DNA from 3 places in the Geobacillus sp. PLS 41 genome. Region 3 is predicted to be linked to each of the others. Evidence: riboswitches for the same ligand, from Rfam matches in the RefSeq annotation. Region 3 holds a riboswitch; each other region holds the start of a gene.

Region 1 (4,353 bases), 420 kb from region 3:
TTGGATCCTCTGTCACCCGCTCGATTTTGATATAATGATCCGGCGTGTACGTCATTTTCCCGTCCGGTCCGACCGCTTCGGCGAGCGCGATGAGCTGTTCCGGGGTGAACTGTTTATTGGCCACCCCTGGGCTCACTGCCGCTTCGAACAGCACGGCGGACGCCTTCTTTGTCGTTCTTCTTTCCAATGCTGCAAGCGCGTCCTCCGCTGTTTCTCTCACCCGATGCAACAGAGCGGATGACGGCCGGTTTTCCGTTTGGGCGAATGGCTCCTCCGGCAGCGGAAAAGCGGAAGCTGCCGGTGCCAATCCAGCTTCCTTCGCCGCCGCGTCCACAGCTGGCGGCAAAACCGCAACGGCGGCAAAACCACGGTCTTTCTCGTCGTCGAAAGCGGAGGCAGCTGTAGCAAACGGCTGAAGCGCTCCTCCGTTCCCTTCATCCGGCTCTCTCAGCGGCTTCGTCTGGTCGAGCGCCCATGGCTCTGCCTCTTTGCGCAGCCGTTCATGCGGTTTGAGCGGCTGGACGGCGGCTGCTAGTTGATACTTGCGCTGGTAGCCGCGCGGCGTGATCATCACGCCGTCATGGACGAATGTCGTTGAGTTGCCGATAATCACCGTCGTCAACATGCCGATCTCATGGTCCAGCATATGCGCCAAGTCGGTGAGAACGATATGCTGCCGTTCGCGGTACGCACTTTTCACGAGTCCAACGGGCGTTGTCGGCGCACGATGGCGGAGCAGGATGCGTTGCGCCTCCACAATCTGCCGAGTGCGCCGCCCGCTTTTCGGATTGTACAACGCAATGACAAAATCGGCCGCCGCCGCGGCGTCAATCCGCTTTTCAATCAGCTCCCACGGCGTCAAATGGTCGCTCAAGCTGATCGTACACGCATCGTGCATAATCGGCGCCCCAAGCAATGCAGCGCACGAATGAATGGCGGAAATGCCGGGGATGACTTCGACTTCAATCGGACTCGCTTTCGTCCACCCTTTTTCGATCAACACTTCATACACGAGCCCCGCCATGCCGTACAACCCGGCGTCGCCGCTTGAAATGACGGCGACCGTTTTGCCGCGCTCGGCCCACTTCACCGCCGCTTGGGCGCGGCTCACTTCTTCGGTCATGCCCGTGCTAATGATCTCTTTTCCAGCAATGAGATCGCGCACAAGTTCGATGTACGTTTTGTAGCCAATGATGACGTCGCTTTCTTCAATCGCTTCCCGAGCCCGTTTCGTCATATGGTCGACGCTTCCCGGGCCAAAGCCGACAATGAGCAATTTGCCGCCCACTTTACAGCCCCCCTCTCCATATCTCGATTATCATCGACATCCCTAACCATATGCTGTAAATCCCTGTGACCGCACCAAGGACATAAAACAGTCGTTCCCGCTGCTTTGCTTTCCAAAATCCCCACGATAATCCAGCCGCTGTAGCAATCGTCGCAATGAGCAAGCCGGCGACAAACAGCACAAGCTGAAGGACAGCGGCGCTCACACGCACTTTTCCGACCGCGTGGGTGATAATGGCTAGCTGGGTCGGGCTTTCGACGCCAATGCCATGAATGATGCCGATGATCAAGGCGCCAGCCCAACCAACATGCGAAAAAGAACGGCAACTGTCCATTTCCCGCCTTCCCCGCAGCCATCGAGTAACCGTATGGCCGAACTCATAAAGGAGCTGAAACCGGCTTTTCACCTCACCCCGCCGAAAAAGAGAAAAAAGCATCATCCCGCCAAGAAGCACAAGCGTAACGCCAACTAAGAGCTCAATGGCGGCGGCTGACGACTCGGAAAGCCGGGCGCCGACCATGAGCGCCGCCACCCCCATGACAAACACGATTGCTCCGTGTCCAATAGCGTACATGATTCCGAGCGCCAACTGCTGTCTTCGCCGCGACTCGCTTCCGACCATATCCGCAATGGCCGCGACATGGTCGCTGTCCATCCCATGACGCATGCCGAGAAATATCGCTAACATTACATAACTGGCCCATTCCATCATTACGTCCTCCTCTTTCGAACGCCAATAACCGACTCCGTCCCACCAAGACGGGTCAACCCGTCTTCACGGTATTCATACGTCGCCCACGCGCGAAGCGGCTCGCCGTTTTGCAAATGGCGATGGACGACCTCTTTTGCCTTCTCCGGTGTCATCAACCGGTACCAGACGCCATCCGGGTAGACGATCATCACACACGCATCTTGACAGCGTCCGTTGCAGCGCGTCCTTGTTGTATGGACAGCGTCGTCAAGCCCAAGGCGGGCGATTTCCTCGCGCACCGCGGTTGTCACGTCATCTCCGCCATGGCGGAGGCACGTCCCTCCGTTGCAAATGAGCACATGATGCTTCATTCCCCGCAAATCCCACGTCGCCACCAAATCCCCCCTTTTGCTAGAATGGTAGAATGAAATGCGGCAGACGGACGGTTTTTCGACAAAAGAAAAAGCACCTCTACAGCAGAGGTGCAGAAAAATGTATACGAAAGCCGTAAACGGCCCAAACAGGGCCCCTAAAGCCGTCATTCTCCCGCACGTCTGCCTATAGTCCCGTAGGCATCCGTCCGATCCAAACAAGGCAGGTCTCCTGACTTAGGATCATCGCTTGGCGGCGTCTTCCCGAAGCATCCTTCAGTGACTTGTTGCCGCAAAGCTCCCCATCACAGTGGCGGGCACCGTGCCGGATTTTCACCGAGCTTCCCTTTTTCACCCAAGCCCTAAGCGGGCTAGGCACCTTGTTTGTCTTACCGCCATATATGCGCTGTCATGGAACAAGCATCCGTTTTCATCGTAGTACAACCAATGCGTTGCCGTCAACCGTTTTTTGCCGACAAATCTTTGTTGGCGACGACAACGCCGTCCGCATCAGCGTACACGTACGCCCCTGGCTCCCAGCGGACGCCGCCAAACTCGAGCGCAACGTCGCGGGCGCCTTTTCCTTCTTTTTGGCATTTCGAGCGGGCGTTCCATTTCAACCAGAACGATACATCTCCAACTTGTCCAGGTCTAAGACAAATCCAGCGCCCAGCAATATATCCAATCCTAACAAACCGTTAATCCCCTCATAGTCCATCCCGCTAAAATCAATTTCATACTCTCTTAGCTGGAAAGAATCTAGCTGAATACAGTCTAATTTTTTTGTAAACGCGTACTCTTTCCCACCGATTCCGTAATAAGCCACAATACGATCGCCCGGCTCTACCCGCAAATGAATATCTTCTACTGCATTTTGAGAAATCACTGTTTTCGCCGCACCAGTATCAATCACCATATTATGAATCAACTTAGACCTTCCTTGATAAACGATTTCGATCGATGCAAACAGCAAGCCTTCACGATATTCAATCTGCATAATGAAATTTCCCTCTCAGGCCAATCGCTCCCCGAACTTTTAAAACAATCTCCTTGTGGCTAGTATGATAAACAAGCTGATTCCCTTTCGATTGCAGCAACTCACGAGTTGCATCCTTGTCCGAAACCGTTCCGATAACAGCCACCTCTTCAATGATTTCTTGATCTCCCTCTAAATGGGACTTTAATACTTGTAATTTCACAAATTGATTTGGATACAATGAACGCACTTCCTGCCATTCCATCTCCATCGCCTCAACCTGTTCGTTGTATTGAACGAGACTCAACCGCAGCCGTCAACCATTTTTCGCCAACAAATCTTTGTTGGCGACGACAACGCCGTCCGCATCAGCGTACACGTACGCCCCTGGCTCCCAGCGGACGCCGCCAAACTCGAGCGCAACGTCGCGTGAGCCTTTTCCCTCTTTTTTGCTTTTCACCGGGCATGTGCCGATCGCCATCACGCCAATCGGCATGGCGCCAATTTCCGCTGAATCGCGGATGCAGCCGTGGATGATGACGCCAGCAAGCCCCCTCTCGCAAGCGATTTGCGCCAGCCGGTCGCCTAATAGCGCGACGCGGCGCGAGCCTTTTCCATCGACCACGAGCACCGTCCCCGGCGGCACCGTCTCCAGCGCTTCTCGGACAAGGACGTTGTCTTCAAACACATCGACCGTCGCAATCGGCCCGGAAAACGCCCGCTTTCCGCCGTACGATTGGAACGGCAACTCGCATACTTGCAACTCGTCTAAAAATTGATCGCATAAATCGGCTGTTTTCATTGTCGCTCTCCCCTTTCATGTTTTGCATTCGCCGTCATTCGCCAAAATCCTTCTGCCTCAGCAGTTTTTTGTCGACGATCTTTCATTCGAACGACTGACACGAACGCGGCGATGTGAACCAAACCATTGTGTGGCGGTTAATCGCTTCGATGTATTCCACCGATCGCATTGAAACCATAAAAAACGGCCCCGCGCCGATATATAGCGGAGACCGTTTTCACCGGC
Region 2 (4,353 bases), 1.3 Mb from region 3:
CTTGCTTCGCTTTCGGCACAAGGCTCGAGAGCACGTACGAATACGAATGGTTGTGAATGACTTCCTGCTGGGCAAGCATGATCATCAAGGCATTGATGCTTGGATCGGTAATGTAATCCGCCACACGTCCGGCGTAATCGGTTTGGATGCTGTCAAGCAGCGCTAAAAGACCGATGATTTTCAAAAACGCATCCTGCTCGCGGTCGGTCAGCTGCGGAAACTGCTTCACATCTTGGGCCATATTGATTTCAAACGGTGTCCAAAAGTTGGCGAGCATTCGCTTATATTTCGCATACGCCCATGGGTAGGCGATATCGTCCCAGTTCAACACATTCGAGCAGCGGCCGTTGATGATGCCCGTCGAACGGTTCGGCGCCTCTGGATCCATAATCGGCCGTTTGACTAAGCTGATTGTCATGATCCATTCCTCCCTTTCAGCTAAGCTTCGGCGTGAATCTTTCCCCGGAATCGGCAACGTCCGGGGGAAGACCGTCAGCTCGCGCAAGAATCGCACTCGTCGATCGTCCCCGATGTCGAACGCACGTAATACGTCGTTTTCAGCCCCGACTTCCACGCCGTCAAATGCAAATCGAGCAGCTCTTTTGCCTTAATCGTGTTCACGACGTAGAAGTTAAAGGAGATGGCTTGGTCGATATGGCGCTGGCGGGCGGCGTTTTGCTTGATGCTCCAGCGCTGGTCGATATGGTACGCCGATTTGTAATACCATGTCGTCTGTTCGTTTAAATCCGGCACCGTAACGGGAATCTTATAATCTTTCTTTTCCTCGGCGTACACTTTTAAGAAAATCGGGTCAATGCTCGCTGTACTGCCGGCGATGATCGACGTCGAGGCGTTCGGCGCCACCGCCATCACATAGCCGTTTCGCATCCCATAGCGGGCCACGTCTTGCTTCAGCCGATCCCAATCCAATTCACCGTGGCTTTCGTAGCCGCGCCGCTCAAAATAAGCGCCTGTCTGCCAATCCGATCCTGGAAACGCCGGGTAGCTCCCTTTCTCTTTGGCGAGCTCCATGCTCGCTTGAATCGCCAAATACGCGATCGTTTCATACAGCTCGTCGGCATAGCGGACCGCTTCGTCCGACTCCCAGCGAATGCCTTTTAACGCCAACAAATGATGCCAGCCAAAGGTTCCAAGCCCGACAGCGCGGTATTTTTGATTCGTCAGGCCGGCTTGCAGCACAGGGATATTGTTTAAATCAATGACATTATCGAGCATCCGCATTTGAATCGGGATCAGCCGCGCCAAAACGCCGTCGGTCACCGCCCGCGCCAAGTTGATCGACGATAAGTTGCAGACGACAAAATCGCCTGGGATTTTCTCAATGATGATCGTCCCGTCTTTCACATATTGCCGCTTCGTCACTGTCGGGCTTTGGTTTTGCGCGATTTCCGTGCAAAGGTTGCTGCAGTAGATCATCCCGAGATGGCGATTCGGATTTTGCCGGTTCACTTCATCGCGGTAAAACATAAACGGCGTCCCCGACTCGAGCTGGCTGCGCATAATGCTTTTCATCACGTCGATCGCCGGCACTTTTTCTTTCGACAGCCTTGGTTCGTTGACGCATTGCCAATATTTTTCCCGAAAGCTGCCGCTCCCTTTTTCCTCATCATAAAAATCTTCCAAGCTAAACCCCATCACCTTCCGCACTTCATGCGGATCAAACAAGTACCAGTCGCCGCGCTGTTCGACTTGCTCCATGAACAAATCAGGGATGCAAACGCCGGTGAACAAATCATGCGTCCGCAGCCGTTCGTCGCCGTTGTTGAGCCGCGCATCGAGAAACGCAAAAATGTCTTTATGCCACACATCCAAATAGACGGAAATGGCTCCCTTTCGCTGTCCCAGTTGATCGACGCTCACCGCTGTATTGTTCAGCTGCTTCATCCACGGGATGACGCCGGAAGAGACCCCTTTGAACCCTTTAATGTCGCTGCCGCGCGAACGGATTTTGCCTAAATAGACGCCGATGCCGCCGCCCGATTTCGACAAATTGGCGATGTCGGTGTTGCTGTCATAAATTCCTTGCAAGCTGTCATCGACCGTATCGACAAAGCAGCTTGAGAGCTGGCCGTACGACTTCCCAGCGTTGGCAAGCGTCGGCGTCGCCACGGTCATGTATAAGTTGCTTAACGCCCAATACGCTTCCTTCACGAGCGCAAGCCGCTGCTTTTGCGGTTCATTCGCCATGAGCGTCATGGCAATGACCAAAAACCGCTCCTGCGGCAATTCATACAACCGCCGCTCATAATCGCGCGCCAAATACCGGTCCGCGAGCGTGCGCAGCCCAATGTACGTAAACAGCTTGTCCTTCTCCGGATCAAGAAACGCACCGATGGCGTCGACTTCTTCTTTCGTATAACGTTCAAGCAAGAACGGACTGTACACCCCTTGTTCCGTCAGCGCAACAAGCAGCGAGTAGAAATCGCCATACCGCTCGCGTTCATCGTACCCGCGCTGCCGCGCCGCTTCACGGTACAATTGCCGCAAATACAGCCGGGCGCACACAAACGTCCAGTCCGGCTCTTCTTCATCAATGTAAGAAAGTCCTTCCAAAATAGCCGTTTGGTGCAGCTGTTCTACCGTGACGGACTCCTTTCGGCTAAGAAGCTGCCAAACACGCTCGACGTATTCATCAAGCGACAGACGGCCGAATCCAGCCGCGGCTTGCTCAATCAGCGCCGCAAACTCTTCACGTGAAAACGAAACCGACTTCCCTTGATCATCGAGGATGACCGTTTTCGTCAATGTGGTCATTCGTTTCTTCCCTCCTCCATAAAAAAATCCGCTCGGGCAGGCGAGCGGATGAAACGACAGACGGAAAAAGGCAGACGAACCCCTTGTTCTTTTCCCCTATCGTTTCATCTTCTCACACCCCGAAGAACATGAAACGTTCCAAGCAAGGCAGGTCTCCTGACTCGTGCATCGTCCTACTTTGGGTCCTTCCCAGCGGCGCGCTGAATGGCTCTTGCCGCCAGTGGCCATCCCATTTCGTCCGCACATACAGTTGCGGGGGCAGTTCCGGATTCACACCGGATTCCCTATTAAGTCCTGATGGACACCGTTGCTTAGCAGAACAATATGTAGTTGTAAAAAAAGACCTCAAAACCAATATATAGTAGTTTAGCATCCTGATGGAACAAGCATATACCAAAACCGGGAAAATTGCAAGAGCGGGAGAAAGCAAATTTTCTCTTTCGCTTCGCCAAAGGCAAGGAAACTGTCCGCACCATCGAAAAAGGCGTTCTAGGTGTCGCCCTTAGAACGCCCTGTCGTTTCCCTGCTACGCCTCCAAAACAGACGCTGGCCGCTCCTCGCTTTGTGCGGATGAAGCAAAATCGTACTTCTTTTCCACATACACTTGATGCCAAACCATAAACGCCAAGACCGTCCACAGCTTGCGGCTGTGGTCCGCCTTGTGGCGGGCATGTTCATCCAGCAGCCGATAGAGCACGTCCTTATGGAACAGATGATCAGTTTCGCTTTCGTGGATGAGCTGTCTCGCCCAGTCATACATTTCGTTTTTCAGCCAGTGGCGAATCGGCACGGGAAACCCTAATTTTTTCCGGTTTAACACATGATCCGGTACGATGCCCTCGGCCGCTTTGCGCAAAATATATTTCGTCGTGCCGTTGGCTGTTTTCATGTCAGGGGCGATTTGCATAGCAACCTCAAATACCTTTTTGTCTAAAAAGGGAACGCGCAGCTCAAGCGAATGGGCCATCGTCATTTTGTCCGCTTTGACTAAAATATCGCCCCTTAGCCATGTATGAAGATCAATATACTGCATCCGGTTGACGGGTGGGTAATGAAGCGTTTCGCGGTAAAAAGGAGCCGTCACCGCCGTATATTCGCGCCCCTCTTGGTACGTTTTGAGCAACGCCGCTTTTTCCTTTTCGCTATAGATTTTCGCATTGCCGACATACCGTTCTTCAAGCGGCGTCGTGCCGCGCTCCAAAAAGCTTTTTCCTTTCATTCCGTCCGGAAGCATCTTCGCGATCACCCGCAACACCGCTTTTACGATGTTTGGCATGCGCGCAAACAGCCGCAACGACTCTGGTTCGCGGTAAATGTTGTAGCCGCCAAACAGCTCGTCCGCCCCCTCGCCGGAAAGCACAACCGTGACATGCTTTCTCGCCTCACGAGCGACAAAATACAGCGGCACAGCCGCAGGATCGGCAAGCGGATCGTCCATATGCCACATAATTTTCGGCAGCTCTTCCATATACTCCTGCGGTGAGATGACATAGCTAATGTTGTCTACCCCAAGCTTCTCTGCGGTTTCTTTTGCGACATCGATTTCACTGAACCCTTCCCGCTCAAACCCGACGGAAA
Region 3 (4,353 bases):
CGCTGTGATTTCGCTCATTGTCACGACGGTGTTCGCCTCACAAATTGATAAACTCGCTTCGCTTGTCAACTTTGGCGCCCTGACGGCTTTCCTCTTTTTGCATGTGTCGGTGATGAACTATTTCTTGCGCAAACAAAAGAGTAACGATTATATTAATCATCTCTTGTTTCCGCTCATCGGTTTTGTTATCATCGGCTATGTATGGATGAATCTGGACCCGCTCAGCAAAAAGCTAGGATTGATTTGGATCGCGATTGGACTCGTTTATCTGGTCTTTTTGCGACTCACGAACAAAGACTCCCGTCTAAGCGGGGAACTGTAGTTGCTTGTAAGGCCTGACGCCGTCATAAAAGGCGTTGGGTCTTTCGTTTTTTGCCGACGATGAAACATTTTTTCGATCGCGACGTATTACGAATGAGAGTACGGCGCCTTGTTAAGGCAAAACACCGTTCATCCGCAATAGGCGGGCGCCGATAAAACATGGAAGGAGCCGGGGGAACATGAGCATGTTTGGAAAAGTCGCCGCCGATGTGCTTGGGCTAAGCGACATCGGCTCGGTTATTCAACCGAAAGACTATGACAAAGTAGATGCCGATGATTATGTGATGCACGAGGATGGAGAAAAAATCTATTTTCTTATCAAATCGAAATCGGATGAGTATTGCTTCACCAACCGCGCGCTCATTCATCTGGACGGCACGAGCGCTGCGAGCAAAAAACGGACGCTGCGCCGCTACGATTACTATAAGCATCCGATTTCCGACGTGTCGCTCGAAACAGCCGGGACGGTCGACTTGGACGCGGAAATCAAATTTAAAATCGGGTCGCACTGCTATTCGATTGATGTGCATAAAAAGCATATTGAGGAATTGAAAGATTTGTATAAATCGCTGCTGGCGATCGCGGAGATTTGCCATGAAAACGAAATGAAATTCCACTATGCTGAGCGGAGTTTGGAACTGGCGGTCAAGGTGTTTGCCAACATGCGCGGCGACGGCGTCAATGTGTCGGCGGATTTTCAGGCCGTGAATGAATACGCTTTTTGCTGGCTGACGGAAGCGAAAAAGAACTATACGGTGAAGGATTTCGGGTTTGTGTTTGACAAATATATTCAACAGTGACGAGATGAAGGTTGTATCGGGGAAAGACGCCGTGCCAGAGGTGGGGCGTCTTTCCTAATTTTTTTAGCGACATATGGAAAAGGAACGTTTCTCCGCAGCCGGAAGAAACTCAAAAGATGAGGTTTGTGGGAATCGATGAATAGGCAACATGGCGGCATTTGACATCGCGGAGCTCGATGCAACGGCGCATGCGGCGTTCCGTACAAAACACGGACACTGGAGCCGAGCTGCCTGACCGCAAAAGTGATCGATGACCGCCTGCCGCCAGCCCACTGTAAATTCACAGTTGTCAAATGCCAGGCCTTGCTTTAATATAAAAATGTCCATATCCGATAACTAAATCAACTCGCAGCAAGGCGCCGAAAAGGCTTAATAGGGAATCCGGTGGGAATCCGGAGCTGTCCCCGCAACTGTCAATGCGGACGAAATGAAATCGCCACTGTACGGACGGATGGCTTGCGCTGTTTTCCGTACGGGAAGGCTTCAGAGTAGGATGAAGCATGAGCCAGTAGACCTGCCTTGCTTGCCGCAGTTTCCGAATCTTCGGGGGGTGAGACGCGGAAACAGTCGCATAGGGCATTGTTGTGCCCATTGGCGGTCTGTTTCGCGCTCATTCCCAGATTTAGGCGGAATGGGCGTTTTTTATTGTACATACATCACTGAAGGGGGAATGACGGATGAAACGTTGGACATGGCCGGCGGTGGTGGCGGTGTTCTTCCTTCTGGCCGCCGTGCTGGTCGGCTGCAGCGGTGGAGCCAATAGCAACGCCCAGCCAGCGAAAAAAGAAGAACCGAAAACGGAACAAGCGGCGTTTCCGGTGACGGTGAAAGACGGGCTTGGCGAGGATGTCACGATCAAAGCGGAACCGAAAAAGATCGTCTCGCTCATCCCAAGCAATACGGAAATCGCCTATGCGTTGGGGTTGGGCGATAAGATCGTCGGCGTCAGCGATTTTGACAATTACCCGGAAGACGTCAAAACGAAAACGAAAATCGGCGGCATGGAATTCAACGTCGAGAAAATCATTTCGCTCAAACCGGATCTTGTCTTGGCCCACGCGTCAAGCGCCCATAACTCGCGCGATGGCCTCAAGCAATTGAAAGACGCCGGCATCACCGTGCTTGTCGTGAATGACGCGAAGTCGTTCGACGATGTGTATGCGTCCATCGAATTGATCGGCAAAGCGACCGGGGCGTCGGACAAAGCGAAGCAAGTGATTGATGAGATGAAAGAGAAGCTTGCGCAAATTCAAGAAAAAGCGAAACAAATCCCGGCGGACAAACAAGCGAACGTCTGGATTGAAGTGTCGCCGCCGCCGCAGCTGTATACGGCCGGCAAAGGGACGTTTATGGATGAGATGCTTCAAGTGATTTCAGCGAAAAACGTCGCCGGCAGCTTGGAAGGCTGGCCGATGGTGACGGAAGAAAAAGCAGTGGCCTATAAGCCGGATGTGATCATCACGACATACGGCGGAGCGAAGCAAGTGTTTGCGCGCGCTGCTTGGAAAGACGTGCCGGCGGTGAAAAACAAGCGGGTGTATGACGTCAACACCGACTTAGTAAGCCGCCCGGGTCCGCGCCTTGTCGAAGGGGTCGAGGAACTTGCCAAAGCCGTTTACCCGGATGTGTTCAAGTAAAACGTGGATGTATATATTGGCCGTCACGGCGGCCATGTTATCGTTGCTCGTAGGGATATCGACAGGATCGCTGTCGATTCCCTTTTCTTCTATTGTTCGCATTCTTGCGTCCGAATGGTTTGGTATGCCGCTTCCGTCTGACATTCCGGCCGATTGGGTGCCGATCGTGATGGCGATCCGCTTGCCGCGCGTCGTGCTCGCTTTTTTGGTCGGGGCGTCATTGGCGCTGGCTGGCGCGGCGTTCCAAGGGTTGCTGAAAAATGCGCTCGCCGATCCGTACACGCTCGGCGTCTCGTCCGGCGCCTCGGTCGGGGCGGTGCTCGTCATCTTTCTCGGCTGGCAATGGCCGCTCTTTGGCACGTTCACGCTGCCGATCGTGAGCATTTTATGCGGCATGGCGACGCTTGTCGCCGTTTTGGCGTTCACTCGCGCGGTTGAGCCGCAGCTGTCGGTTGAGACGATCATTTTAGCCGGCATTATCTTCGGCGCGTTTTTCAGCGCCTTCATTTCACTGATGATCGCTTTGACCGGGGAAGAATTGCGGCAAATCATCTCATGGCTGATGGGAAGCGTCGCGATGCGCGGCTGGAAATACAGCGGGCTTTTGTTGCCGTTTTTTCTCATCGGCGCGGCGGTGCTTCTCGCCAACGGCCGCGAGTTGAACGCGTTTGCTTTTGGCGAGGCGGCGGCGCTTCATGTCGGCGTTGATGTTACGCGCCGAAAAGTCATCATTTTGACGGCGGCGGCGCTGCTCACCGGCGCGGCGGTGTCGGTGTCCGGGACGATCGGTTTTGTTGGGCTCGTTGTTCCGCATATGGTTCGGCTTGTGTGCGGGCCAAACTATCGGGTGCTGCTGCCGCTGTCTCTCTTGTATGGCGGTGCGTTTCTTGTGCTTGCCGATGTGGCGGCGCGGACGATCATTGAACCGCGCGAACTGCCGATCGGCGTCATCACCGCGCTGATCGGCGCCCCGCTATTTGCCGTCTTGTTTTTCCGAAAAATGAAGCGAAAGATGGGATGATGATGCTTGAGGTGCGGGCCGTATCGCATCGGTATGGACCAAAGCAAGTGCTTGATCGTGTGACGTTTTCCGTGGAAAAAGGGGAGCTGTTTGGCATCGTCGGGCCGAACGGCAGCGGAAAAACGACGCTGCTGAAACTCATTTGCAAAGAGCTTCCGCTTGCCAGCGGTGAGATCAAGATTCATGGCCAGCCGCTTTTGGCGCTGTCTGCGAAGCAATGGGCGCGGTTTGCCGCTGTCCTGCCGCAGACGGCGGAGGCGGCGCCCGGCTATACGGTGAGAGAAACGGTGGCGCTCGGCCGCTACGCCCATCAGCGCGGCTTGTTTCCGACGTGGACGAAAGAGGATGAAGCGGCGGTTCAAGAAGCGCTTCGTGCGGTCGGCTTGGCTGACAAAATCGATGAGCCGCTTGAGCGGCTAAGCGGCGGCGAGCGGCAGCGCGCCTATTTGGCGCGGGCGCTTGCCCAAAAGCCGCAGCTGCTCTTGCTGGATGAGCCGACGAACCATATGGATGTGAGCGGCCAAGTCCGGCTTTTGGACCGGCTCGCGGAAGCTGCCCGCTCCCGCGATTTGAC

The links. A riboswitch is a leader RNA that binds a small molecule or an ion and turns the genes downstream of it on or off. The one in region 3 is predicted to bind cobalamin.
Region 1: another riboswitch for cobalamin. It lies ahead of ACVX3G_RS11310 ((2Fe-2S) ferredoxin domain-containing protein); the one in region 3 lies ahead of ACVX3G_RS09250 (ABC transporter substrate-binding protein).
Region 2: another riboswitch for cobalamin. It lies ahead of ACVX3G_RS15715 (ribonucleoside-diphosphate reductase subunit alpha); the one in region 3 lies ahead of ACVX3G_RS09250 (ABC transporter substrate-binding protein).

Annotation. Positions count from the first base shown of each region.
Region 1 is NZ_CM151395.1:2,268,393-2,272,745, reverse strand. It holds gene cobJ (precorrin-3B C(17)-methyltransferase) at 1-1,288, opposite strand, end outside; gene ACVX3G_RS11315 (HoxN/HupN/NixA family nickel/cobalt transporter) at 1,290-1,997, opposite strand; gene ACVX3G_RS11310 ((2Fe-2S) ferredoxin domain-containing protein) at 2,000-2,374, opposite strand; cobalamin riboswitch at 2,556-2,748, opposite strand; partial or broken gene ACVX3G_RS11305 (RraA family protein) at 2,809-2,949, opposite strand; gene ACVX3G_RS11300 (retropepsin-like aspartic protease) at 2,967-3,347, opposite strand; gene ACVX3G_RS11295 (hypothetical protein) at 3,337-3,591, opposite strand; gene rraA (ribonuclease E activity regulator RraA) at 3,643-4,128, opposite strand.
Region 2 is NZ_CM151395.1:3,138,133-3,142,485, forward strand. It holds gene ACVX3G_RS15710 (ribonucleotide-diphosphate reductase subunit beta) at 1-418, opposite strand, end outside; gene ACVX3G_RS15715 (ribonucleoside-diphosphate reductase subunit alpha) at 493-2,775, opposite strand; cobalamin riboswitch at 2,905-3,100, opposite strand; gene asnB (asparagine synthase (glutamine-hydrolyzing)) at 3,302-4,353, opposite strand, start outside.
Region 3 is NZ_CM151395.1:1,852,691-1,857,043, forward strand. It holds gene ACVX3G_RS09240 (APC family permease) at 1-322, shown strand, start outside; gene ACVX3G_RS09245 (PH domain-containing protein) at 507-1,121, shown strand; cobalamin riboswitch at 1,459-1,657, shown strand; gene ACVX3G_RS09250 (ABC transporter substrate-binding protein) at 1,799-2,758, shown strand; gene ACVX3G_RS09255 (FecCD family ABC transporter permease) at 2,724-3,779, shown strand; gene ACVX3G_RS09260 (adenosylcobinamide amidohydrolase) at 3,776-4,353, shown strand, end outside.